Regions from separate parts of the Kitasatospora sp. NPDC058218 genome, predicted to be linked through region 2. Evidence: riboswitches for the same ligand, from Rfam matches in the RefSeq annotation. Region 2 holds a riboswitch; each other region holds the start of a gene.
What was found. A riboswitch is a leader RNA that binds a small molecule or an ion and turns the genes downstream of it on or off. The one in region 2 is predicted to bind cobalamin.
Positions count from the first base shown of each region.

Region 1: it holds a riboswitch for cobalamin, as region 2 does, so the genes downstream of both, ACFVYI_RS08390 (CoA-acylating methylmalonate-semialdehyde dehydrogenase) here and ACFVYI_RS05165 (prenyltransferase/squalene oxidase repeat-containing protein) in region 2, are expected to answer to the same signal.
Region 3: it holds a riboswitch for cobalamin, as region 2 does, so the genes downstream of both, ACFVYI_RS28525 (cobalamin biosynthesis protein) here and ACFVYI_RS05165 (prenyltransferase/squalene oxidase repeat-containing protein) in region 2, are expected to answer to the same signal.

Region 1 covers NZ_JBHVWC010000010.1:5,595-8,859, reverse strand. Annotated here, with positions in the region: gene ACFVYI_RS08395 (acyl-CoA dehydrogenase family protein) at 1-344, opposite strand, end outside; gene ACFVYI_RS08390 (CoA-acylating methylmalonate-semialdehyde dehydrogenase) at 352-1,851, opposite strand; cobalamin riboswitch at 2,072-2,243, opposite strand; gene ACFVYI_RS08385 (hypothetical protein) at 2,501-3,265, shown strand, end outside.
Region 2 covers NZ_JBHVWC010000006.1:29,735-32,999, reverse strand. Annotated here, with positions in the region: gene metE (5-methyltetrahydropteroyltriglutamate--homocysteine S-methyltransferase) at 1-1,318, shown strand, start outside; cobalamin riboswitch at 1,449-1,599, shown strand; gene ACFVYI_RS05165 (prenyltransferase/squalene oxidase repeat-containing protein) at 1,703-3,265, shown strand, end outside.
Region 3 covers NZ_JBHVWC010000050.1:18,276-21,540, reverse strand. Annotated here, with positions in the region: gene ACFVYI_RS28530 (cobyric acid synthase) at 1-1,059, opposite strand, end outside; gene ACFVYI_RS28525 (cobalamin biosynthesis protein) at 1,056-2,027, opposite strand; cobalamin riboswitch at 2,123-2,286, opposite strand; gene ACFVYI_RS28520 (transcriptional regulator) at 2,527-3,240, shown strand.

The DNA.
Region 1 (3,265 bases), on a different contig from region 2:
ATCGCGCACAGCCCGGGCAGCCAGCGGGAGCGCTGGGCGGGCGTGCCGTAGCGGTCGACCATCCAGGCGACCATGTTGTGGATGGAGAGGTAGGCCGCGATCGAGGGGCAGCCGGTGGCGAGCGCTTCGAAGACCAGCACGCCGTCCTCCCGGGTGAGCCCCGAACCGCCCGCGCCCTCGCGGACGTAGACGCCGCCGAGTCCGATCCCGGCCGCCTTGCGCAGCACGTCCAGCGGGAAGTGCTTGTCCCGGTCCCACTCGACCGCGTACGGCGCCAGGTGCTCGCGCGCGAAGTCCCGGGTGGTCCCGGCGATGGCCTGCTGGTCCTCCGTCAGGGTGTGCACGGCGGCCTCAGCCCATCGTCGGGATGGTGAAGCTCGCGCCCTCCTTGACCCCGGAGGGCCAGCGCGAGGTGACGGTCTTGGTCCTGGTGTAGAAGCGGACCGAGTCCGGACCGTGCTGGTTGAGGTCGCCGAAGCCGGAGCGCTTCCAGCCGCCGAAGGTGTGGTACGCGACGGGGACCGGGATCGGCACGTTGACGCCGATCATGCCGGTGTTCACCCGGCGGGTGAAGTCCCGGGCGGTGTCGCCGTCCCGGGTGAAGATCGCCACGCCGTTGCCGAACTCGTGCTCGCTCGGCAGCCGCAGCGCCTCCTCGTAGTCCGCCGCGCGGACCACGCACAGGACCGGCCCGAAGATCTCCTCCCGGTAGATCCGCATCCCGGGGGTGACGCGGTCGAACAGCGTGGCCCCCAGGAAGTAGCCGTCCTCGTACCCCGGCACGGTCAGGCCGCGGCCGTCGACGACCAGTTCGGCGCCCTCCTCGACGCCCAGGTCCAGGAAGCCGCGGACCCGGTCCAGGGCGTCCTGGCTGACGAGCGGCCCGAACTCGGCCTCGGGGTCGTGCGAGGCACCGACCTTCAGTGCGGCGATCCGCTCGGTGAGCTTGGCGACCAGCGCGTCGGCGGTCTCCTCCCCCACCGGCACCGCGACGGAGATGGCCATGCACCGCTCGCCGGCGGAGCCGTACCCGGCGCCGATCAGCGCGTCGGCGGCCTGGTCGAGGTCGGCGTCCGGCATCACGATCATGTGGTTCTTGGCGCCGCCGAAGCACTGCGCGCGCTTGCCCCGCGCGGCCGCCGTGGCGTAGACGTACTCGGCGATCGGCGTCGACCCGACGAACCCCAGCGCCTGCACGCGCGGATCGTCGAGCAGCGTGTCCACCGCCTCCTTGCCGCCGTTGACGACGTTCAGCACCCCCGGCGGCAGGCCCGCCTCGACGAACAGCTCGGCGAGGCGCAGCGGCACCGACGGGTCGCGCTCGGAGGGCTTGAGCACGAAGGCGTTTCCGCAGGCGATGGCGGGCGCCGCCTTCCACAGCGGGATCATCGCGGGGAAGTTGAACGGGGTGATGCCCGCGACCACGCCGAGCGGCTGGCGCAGCGAGTACACGTCGATGCCGGTGCCGGCGCTGTCGGTGAAGTCGCCCTTGAGCAGGTGCGGGATGCCGGCGGCGAACTCGACCACCTCCAGCCCGCGTTGGAGGTCGCCGTGGGCATCGGCGACGGTCTTGCCGTGTTCGGCGGAGAGCAGCCGGGCGAGCGGCTCGCGCTCGGCCTCGACCAGCTGGAGGAAGCGCAGCAGCACCCGGGCCCGCCGCTGCGGGTTCCAGGCGGCCCACTCGACCTGGGCCTGTTCGGCGTCGGCGACGGCCGCCTCGGTCTCGGCCCGGCTCGCGAGCGGGACGCGCGCCTGGACCGTACCGGTGTTGGGGTCGTACACGTCGCCGAACACCCCGGAGGTGCCGACGACGTGCTTTCCGCCGATGTAGTGGGTGAGTTCACGGATCATCACAAGCCTGCTCTCGTCAGGACGTCAGGTGGATCCGAGGGAACTGGGGCACGGCAGGGACGCCGTGGGCCCGGTGCGAGCTTGGCTCGGCGCGGGCGCACACGGGTACTGCCGGGCGCGGCACACCGTCAGGGTGACGGGCACACCGCGGCCGTCGCAGGATCACCAGGGTCGGGAAGAACGCAGACCGGTGCCATGCGTGTTTGCTCCATCCTCGTGGACAACACGGAACACCCGCAGTCGGTATCCTGACTCCCGGATCACCGCGCGCCGCCCGGCCTTCCCGGCTGGCTGCCAGTGGCTGGTACTGCGGCGACGCACTCCCCGGTCACAGTGGCGGGACCGTGCCGGATTCACACCGGCTTCCCTGCACTGCGGGCCTTGTTCACGACCATATAGTCGGACGTCCTAGTAAGTCCAGGGTGCCACCCCTGATCGCCGTGATGCGATGATCAACTCCCTTGACCAGGGTCAAGTTTGACGCAACATCACGTATTGGTTTGGTAACGACGAAAGCGTATGGCGCCGGACCGTCCCGGGCAGGTACATGCTGTGGGCATGCATGCGCGAGGCCTCCGCGGCACCCTGCCGACGCGTCCCCGCCGGCACACGGGGACGTTGTTGTCGCACGAGAGCCGCCGATGATCAGATGAGCACATTCGACATGTGGACCTGTTCCGTCTGCGGCACGGCCTGCTCGCCGTCCACCGCCCGCTGCCCCGGCTGCGGAGCCGGCCCGGGTGCCACCGGCCCGGGCCCGGTGGCACCGCCCGGACCGATCCTGCCGGGGCCCGCGAAGACGGCACCGCCGATGGCACCCACGTTCGCGCCGATGCCCCCGGCCACCGGCGCGGTCGCGACGCCCGCCACATCGAGCAGTTGGACGACGACGCCCCACCCCGGGCCGCACCAGCCGGCCGCACCCCTGGCGACGGACGCCACCCGCTACCTGTGCGCGGCCGTTCAACTGGAGGGCGACCTGGCCGGCCGGGCCATCGAGTCCGTCCTCAAGGAGCCGCACCGCGCCGTCGCCTCCTCACCCGGTGTCGACCTGGTCTGCGTCCTGCGCTACGCCCTCGCCGCACGCGCCCGCCAGACCACCGCCCAGGTGCTGCTCGCCCTGACCGCGGTCGCCCTGGTGGCCGCCTTCGCCTACCAGCCCCTCTCCGACCCCGCGACCTCCGTCATCCCGCTCCCGCTGCCGCCCCTCGCCCTCCCGCTGCTCGCCGTGGCCTGGGGCGTCGTGCTGGTCGAACGGCTGATCACGTTCTACGGCGTCCTGCGGCCCAAGTTGCGCCGGGGCGCCTTCGACCCCGCCCAGGCACCGCGCGCCCGGCCGCAGGACGAGACACTGCTGAGCCGGCTGGCGGCGGAGGACCAGCGGGGGAACGTCTCGGTCTTCGCCGGCTACGAG
Region 2 (3,265 bases):
GTCCAGCTCGCTCCTGCACGTGCCGCTCGACGCCGACGCCGAGCGCGACCTCGACCCGCAGGTCGCCCGCTGGCTCGCCTTCGCCCGCCAGAAGACCGAGGAGATCACCGTCCTCGCCCGCGGCCTGCGCGAGGGAGTGGACACCATCGCGGCCCAACTGGCCGCCAACCGCGCGGACCTGGCCTCCCGCGCCGCGTCCGCGCTGACCCACGACCCGGCCGTCCGGGCCCGGGTCGCCGCCACCACCCCCGAGGACGCCCGCCGCGCCCAGGCCTACCCGGAGCGCGCCGTGGCGCAGCGGGCCCGGCTGAACCTGCCGCTGCTGCCGACCACCACCATCGGCTCCTTCCCGCAGACCGCCGAGCTGCGCGTCGCCCGGGCGGACCTGAGGGCCGGGCGCATCGACGACGGCACCTACCAGGACCGGATGCGGGCCGAGGTCCGCGAGGTGATCGCCTACCAGGAGAAGGCGGGCATCGACGTCCTGGTGCACGGCGAGCCGGAACGCAACGACATGGTGCAGTACTTCGCCGAGCAGCTGACCGGCTACCTGGCGACCCAGCAGGGCTGGGTGCAGTCCTACGGCACCCGCTACGTCCGCCCGCCGGTGCTGGCCGGCGACATCTCCCGCCCGCACCCGATGACCGTCGACTGGTACCGCTACGCCGCCGATCTGACGGACCGTCCGGTCAAGGGCATGCTCACCGGCCCGGTCACCATGCTCGCCTGGTCCTTCGTCCGGGACGACCAGCCGGTCGGCGACACCGCCCGGCAGGTCGCCCTGGCCCTGCGGGACGAGGTGACCGACCTGGAGGCGGCCGGCGCGTCCGTCATCCAGGTCGACGAGCCGGCGCTGCGCGAGACCCTGCCGCTGCGGGCGGCCGACCGCCCCGGCTACCTGGAGTGGGCCACCGAGTCGTTCCGGCTCTCCACCTCCGGCGTCCGCGCCGACACCCAGGTCCACACCCACATGTGCTACGCCGAGTTCGGCGCGATCATGACCGCCATCGACGAGCTCGACGCGGACGTGATCTCCCTGGAGGCGGCCCGCTCGCACATGGAGGTCGCCCACGAGCTCGCCGAGGCCGGCTATCCGCGTGAGGTCGGTCCGGGCGTCTACGACATCCACTCGCCCCGGGTGCCGAGCACCGAGGAGGCGGCCTCGCTGCTCCGGGCCGGGCTGGCCGCGATTGGGGCGGAGCGGCTCTGGGTCAACCCCGACTGCGGTCTGAAGACCCGCGGTTGGACGGAGACCCGCGCCTCGCTGGAGCACCTGGTGGAGGCCGCCCGGGTGGTCCGCGCCGAGCTGGCGGGCTGACCGGCCGATCAGTGCGCCGGGACGGGGGCGACCGCTGCGGCCGCACCCGTCCCGGCACCGGCCGCCGGGAGGAACTTCAGGTAGGTCGCGCCCGTGCTCTTCAAGTGGCGAAGGCGACATGACGACTCGTTGACGGTGCTTCCGCCTGCGTGGTCTGATGAACCGTTTTTCATCCTCGGCAGTCAGGGGAAGCCGGTCCAACTCCGGCGCTGACCCGCAACCGTAGATCCGCCCTCCGGGGTGGATGAGCCGGAATGCCTGCGCCGTGGAGTTCGTCAGCAACACATGCGTCGTCGCGGACTACGACGCGGTCCGGGCAGCCCCCCACGGCGGGGGCCGCCGGCTGCGCCGTCGTTCCCGCGTCGACCGACCAGGGAGCCGCCGGTGAGGGTCAGCAGCAGTCGCACACGTCACAGAGGCCGGGACCTCGCGTCCCTGCTGGTCACCGGGGCCGTCGCGGTCGCCGCGGGTGGCGCCGTGCTGCTCGGGCACCCCGGGAGCGCCGCAGCCGACCCGATCGAGGAGTGCACCGCGACGACCGGCGCGATCGTCGCCGTCGACTTCGGCCACTGGGGCGGCGGCGTCGTGCGCGGCTGCGACGCCCACCCCACCACCGGGATGAACCTGCTGCACGCCGCGGGATTCACCACCACCGGCACCGAGCACGACGGCCCGGCCTTCATCTGCCGGCTCGGCAACGGGACCTTCGACAGCGGCACCCAGTACCCGACCGCCGCCGAGGAGACCTGCGTCAACACCCCGCAGGCCACCGCGTACTGGTCGTACTGGATCGCCGAGGCCGGCCAACAGTCCTGGTCCTACAGCCGGTTCGGGGCCGGCTCGCAGAAGCCCGAGCCCGGCGAGGTCGAGGCGTGGGTCTACGGCGGCACCGACGTCGGCGGCACCAGCGGGGCACCGACCTTCACCCCGGACTCCGTCCGCGCCAAGAACAGCGGCCCTTCGCCGTCCGCCTCGCCGTCCGCGTCCCGCTCGCCGTCCTCGCCCTTCCCGAGCCGGACCGGCCCGCCGCCCGCCACCGGCGACCCCGCCACCACGACGCCGACCCCGCCCGCCGGGAAGACCCCCGACCTGGCCAGGGGCAGCGCCTACCTGACCGACCCGGCGCACCTGATCGACGGCGACTACTACGAGGCCTTCCCGAGCTTCGCCGACTTCGGCCTCACCATCGACGGCGCCTACGCCCTCGCCGCGACCGGCACCGACGACGCCGCCCTGCGCAGGATCGTCGACTTCCTGGACCAGCAGGGCAAGGACGCGGGTGACCGCACCGTCAACGACTGGACCGGCATCGGCACCGAGTACGCCGGTGGCGGCTCGATCGGCAAGGAGGCGCTGCTCGCCGAGGCCGTCGGCCGCGATCCGCGGGCCTTCGGCGGCCACGACCTGATCGCCGCCCTGGCCCTGGCGGTCTGCGCCCGGCCCGCCCCGGACACCGGCTGCGAGGCGGCCGGCAACTACACCTGGGCCACCTCGGTGTTCTCCCAGTCGCTCGGCATCATGGCCCAGTTGCGGGCCGGCGACACCGCGAACGCCGCCGCTCCGATCGGCTACCTGAAGAGCCTCCAGCACGCCGACGGCTCCTGGCCGAGCCTGATCCCCGCCACCGGCGACTCCGACGTGGACAGCACCGCGATGGCCGTGATGGCGTTCGCGCTCGTCCCCGGGGACGAGGCCGCGCAGGCGGTCGACAAGGGGCTGGCCTGGCTGGCCGGCCGGCAGCTGGCCGACGGGGGCTTCCCCGGCGCGGCCGGTGACTCGACCAACTCGGCGGCCCTCGCCGTCCAGGGCATGACCCTGCGGCAGTCCGCCTACAGCGGGCAGATCGCCAAGGCGCGCGACTTCCTGGCGGGCCGGCAGAACGGCGACGGCGGTTTCAACGTCGCCTCCGCCGGCCAGCAGGGCTCGGACGTCCGCGCCTCCACCCAG
Region 3 (3,265 bases), on a different contig from region 2:
CTCGACCTCGTCGTGGATGGCGCGCGCCAGCATCTGGTAGCCGCCGCAGACGCCGAGGACCGGCAGCCCGGCCGCGGCCCGGGCCCGCAGGGCCGGCTCCAGGCCGCGCTCGCGCAGCCAGGCCAGGTCGGCCACGGTGGCCCGGGTGCCGGGCAGGATCACCAGGTCGGCGTCGGCCAGCTCCTCGGGCCGGGTGGCCCAGCGGACCAGCACCCCGGGCTCCTGGGCCAGCGCGTCCACGTCGGTGAAGTTGGAGAGCCGGGGGAAGCGCACCACGGCGACCCGCAGCACGTCGGCGCCGAGCGGCCCGCGGCCCTCGGTGCGGTCCACCACGGTGGTGAGGTCCAGCGAGTCCTCGGCGTCCAGCCAGAGCCCGGACAGCATCGGCAGGGTGCCCAGCACCGGACGGCCGGTCAGCTCGCGCAGCATCCGCAGCCCGGGTGCCAGCAGCCGCGCGTCGCCGCGGAACTTGTTGACGAACCAGCCCGCCACGTGCCGCTGGTCCTCCTCCGACAGCAGGGCCAGCGTCCCGTACATCGCCGCGAAGACGCCGCCGCGGTCGATGTCGCCGACCACCACGACCGGCAGGGCGGCGGCGGTGGCCAGGCCCATGTTGGCGATGTCCCGGTCGCGCAGGTTGATCTCGGCGGGCGATCCGGCGCCCTCGCAGACCACCACGTCGTAGCGGCGGCGCAGGTCGGCCAGGCACTCCAGGGCCCGCTCCAGCAGGACGGGCTTGCGCTCGCGGTAGTCCAGCGCGCCGACCTCGGCGACCGCGCGGCCGAGCAGCACCACCTGGCTGCGGCCGTCCGCGCCGGGCTTGAGCAGCACCGGGTTCATCGCCGCCTCGGGCTCCACCCGGGCCGCCTGGGCCTGCATCGCCTGGGCGCGGCCGATCTCGGCGCCGTCGGCGGTGACGAAGGAGTTCAGCGACATGTTCTGCGCCTTGAACGGCGCCACGGCGACGCCCTGTCGGGCCAGCCAGCGGCAGATGCCCGCGGTGACCACGCTCTTGCCGGCGTCCGAGGTCGTCCCGGCGACCAGCAGTGCGTTGCTCATGCGCTCCCCCTTCTCATCCCCGCCTTGAGTGCCTGCACGACGGCGTGCCCGGCGACGGTCGTACCCAGTGCGAGCAGTCCCACCCGGCGGGAGAGCCGGCAGGCGCGCTCGATGTCGTCCACCGTCACCGGCCGCAGCTCGCCGCCCAGCACCGGCCGGTGCTCGACCCGGGAGCCGTACTGCAGGGTGCCGCCGAGGCGCACGCCGACGGCGCCGGCGAACGCCGACTCGGCCTGACCCGCGTTGGGGCTGGGGTGGGCGGAGCCGTCCCGGCGCCAGACCCGCCAGGCCGTCCGGGGCTCGGGCGCGGCGGCGACCGTCAGCAGCGCGGTCAGCCGCGCGCCCGGCCAGCCCGCCACGTCGTCCAGCCGGGCCGAGGCCCAGCCGAACCGGGCGTGCCGCGGCGAGCGGTGGCCGACCATCGCGTCCAGGGTGTTGACCGCGCGGAACGCCAGCAGCCCGGGCGCCCCCGCGAGGGCGCCCCAGACGAGCGCGTTGACCACGGCGTCGGCGGTGTTCTCGGCGACCGACTCGACCACCGCGCGGGCGATCTGCTGCTCGTCGAGCGCGCTCGGGTCGCGGCCGCACAGGTGCGGCAGCCGCCCGCGCGCCGCCGCGAGGTCGTGCGCGGCGAGCGAGCGTCCGATCGTGCGGGCCTCACGGGTGAGCGAGGTGCCGCCGAGCACCGTCCAGGTCGCGGCCGCGGTCAGCGCGGCCCGCCCGAGCGGTCGGCGGCCCAGGGTGCGGTCGGCGGCCACCGCACCGGCCGCGACGGCGCCCACGCAGAGTGCGGTGAACACGGTGCCGACGGCGCGGTCGTCGCGGTGGATCCGGCGCTCCAGGCGGCCGGCCGCGCTGCCGAAGAGGGCCACCGGGTGGCCGCGGCGCGGGTCGGCGAAGCGGGCGTCGGCGAGGTACCCGGCGGCGGCGCCCAGCGCATGGGCGGCGGCGCGGGTCAGCGGGCGCACGGCGGACAGCAGAGGGCTCGGAAGGTCGGGGCAGCCTGCATCGCGTGCGTGTCCTCACTCAGGGTCCGCGCCCTGGATCGACGTACCGGGGGCGAGAGTCTCCTGGCTTCCGGGGCGAACGCACTCCCGGGCCTTCCGGCGGCTCGTGACGGCCCGCCGCGATGGGCCCCCTCCGGTGCCGCGACGGGCAAGGAGGGACTCCGAGTGCGCTCCCCGGTGACAGTGGCGGGACCGCGCCGGACTCGCACCGGCTTCCTCTGCATGCCTCCGTTTGGCTGAAGGATCCCATCACGCGGCCGAACCGTGCGTCAACCAAGGTCACGGAGGGGTTGGTCACAGCGCCGCCGGGTTTCCCGGCCCCGTCGCTACCTCCGATCGGCACCCCCCGCAGGGGCATGACAGCCTGTGGGATCGTCCAGTCGCCTGGAGGAGCCTCCAGGCCCGCTTCGTGTGTTCGGCGGCTGGGTGGCGGCCGAACCACCCCCTACCGTCTGGTCCCATGCGACGCAGACAGCCACCCGCCCTGCCTCCGGTGCCCTTCTCGCCCGCGGCCGCCCGCGCGCACCGCGCCGGCCTCGGCCTGACCCCCGAGCAGGTGGTCGAGGGCATGGCCGCGCACGGCGTCCGGCTGCTGCCCGCCCACGTCCTCGGCTGGGAGAGCGGTGAGCTGCGCCCCACCGAGGAGGAGTTCATCGCGCTGGCCCGGGCGCTCTGGTGCCCGCCGGCCCAGCTGATGGGCGTCCGCCCGGCCCTGCTGCGGGACTTCCGGGTCGCCCGGGAGCTCAACCAGGAGAGCGCGGCCCACCGGATCGGCGTCACCCCGCGGCAGTACCAGCAGGCCGAGGCGACCGGTCAGTGGGACGGCGACCAGGCGCAGACGTACGCGCTGGCCCAGGCGCTCGGCCTGACACTGCGCGAGCTGGTCGCGGTGACGGGCCGGGGCGAGGAGCTGGACCGGCGGCTGCGGCAGACCGTGGACGGCCGCTGGCAGGCGCACGTCCGGGCGATCGGCCGGATCGTGCCGGTGCGCGAGGACGACCTCGCCACCGTGCTGGCGGTGCTCCAGAACGAGCATCAGGTCTTCTCGCACTGGGGCGCCGGCAGCTGGGGCTCCCCGGCCCCGGCGGCGAGTGCCCCCGGGGCGCTGGCCCGGCCGCTCGGCGAGCGGTTCTGGGAGCTGCTGGGGCGGCTGGAGACGGAGATCCCGGTCTGACGGGCGGGGGGTGGGGTCGGGGGCG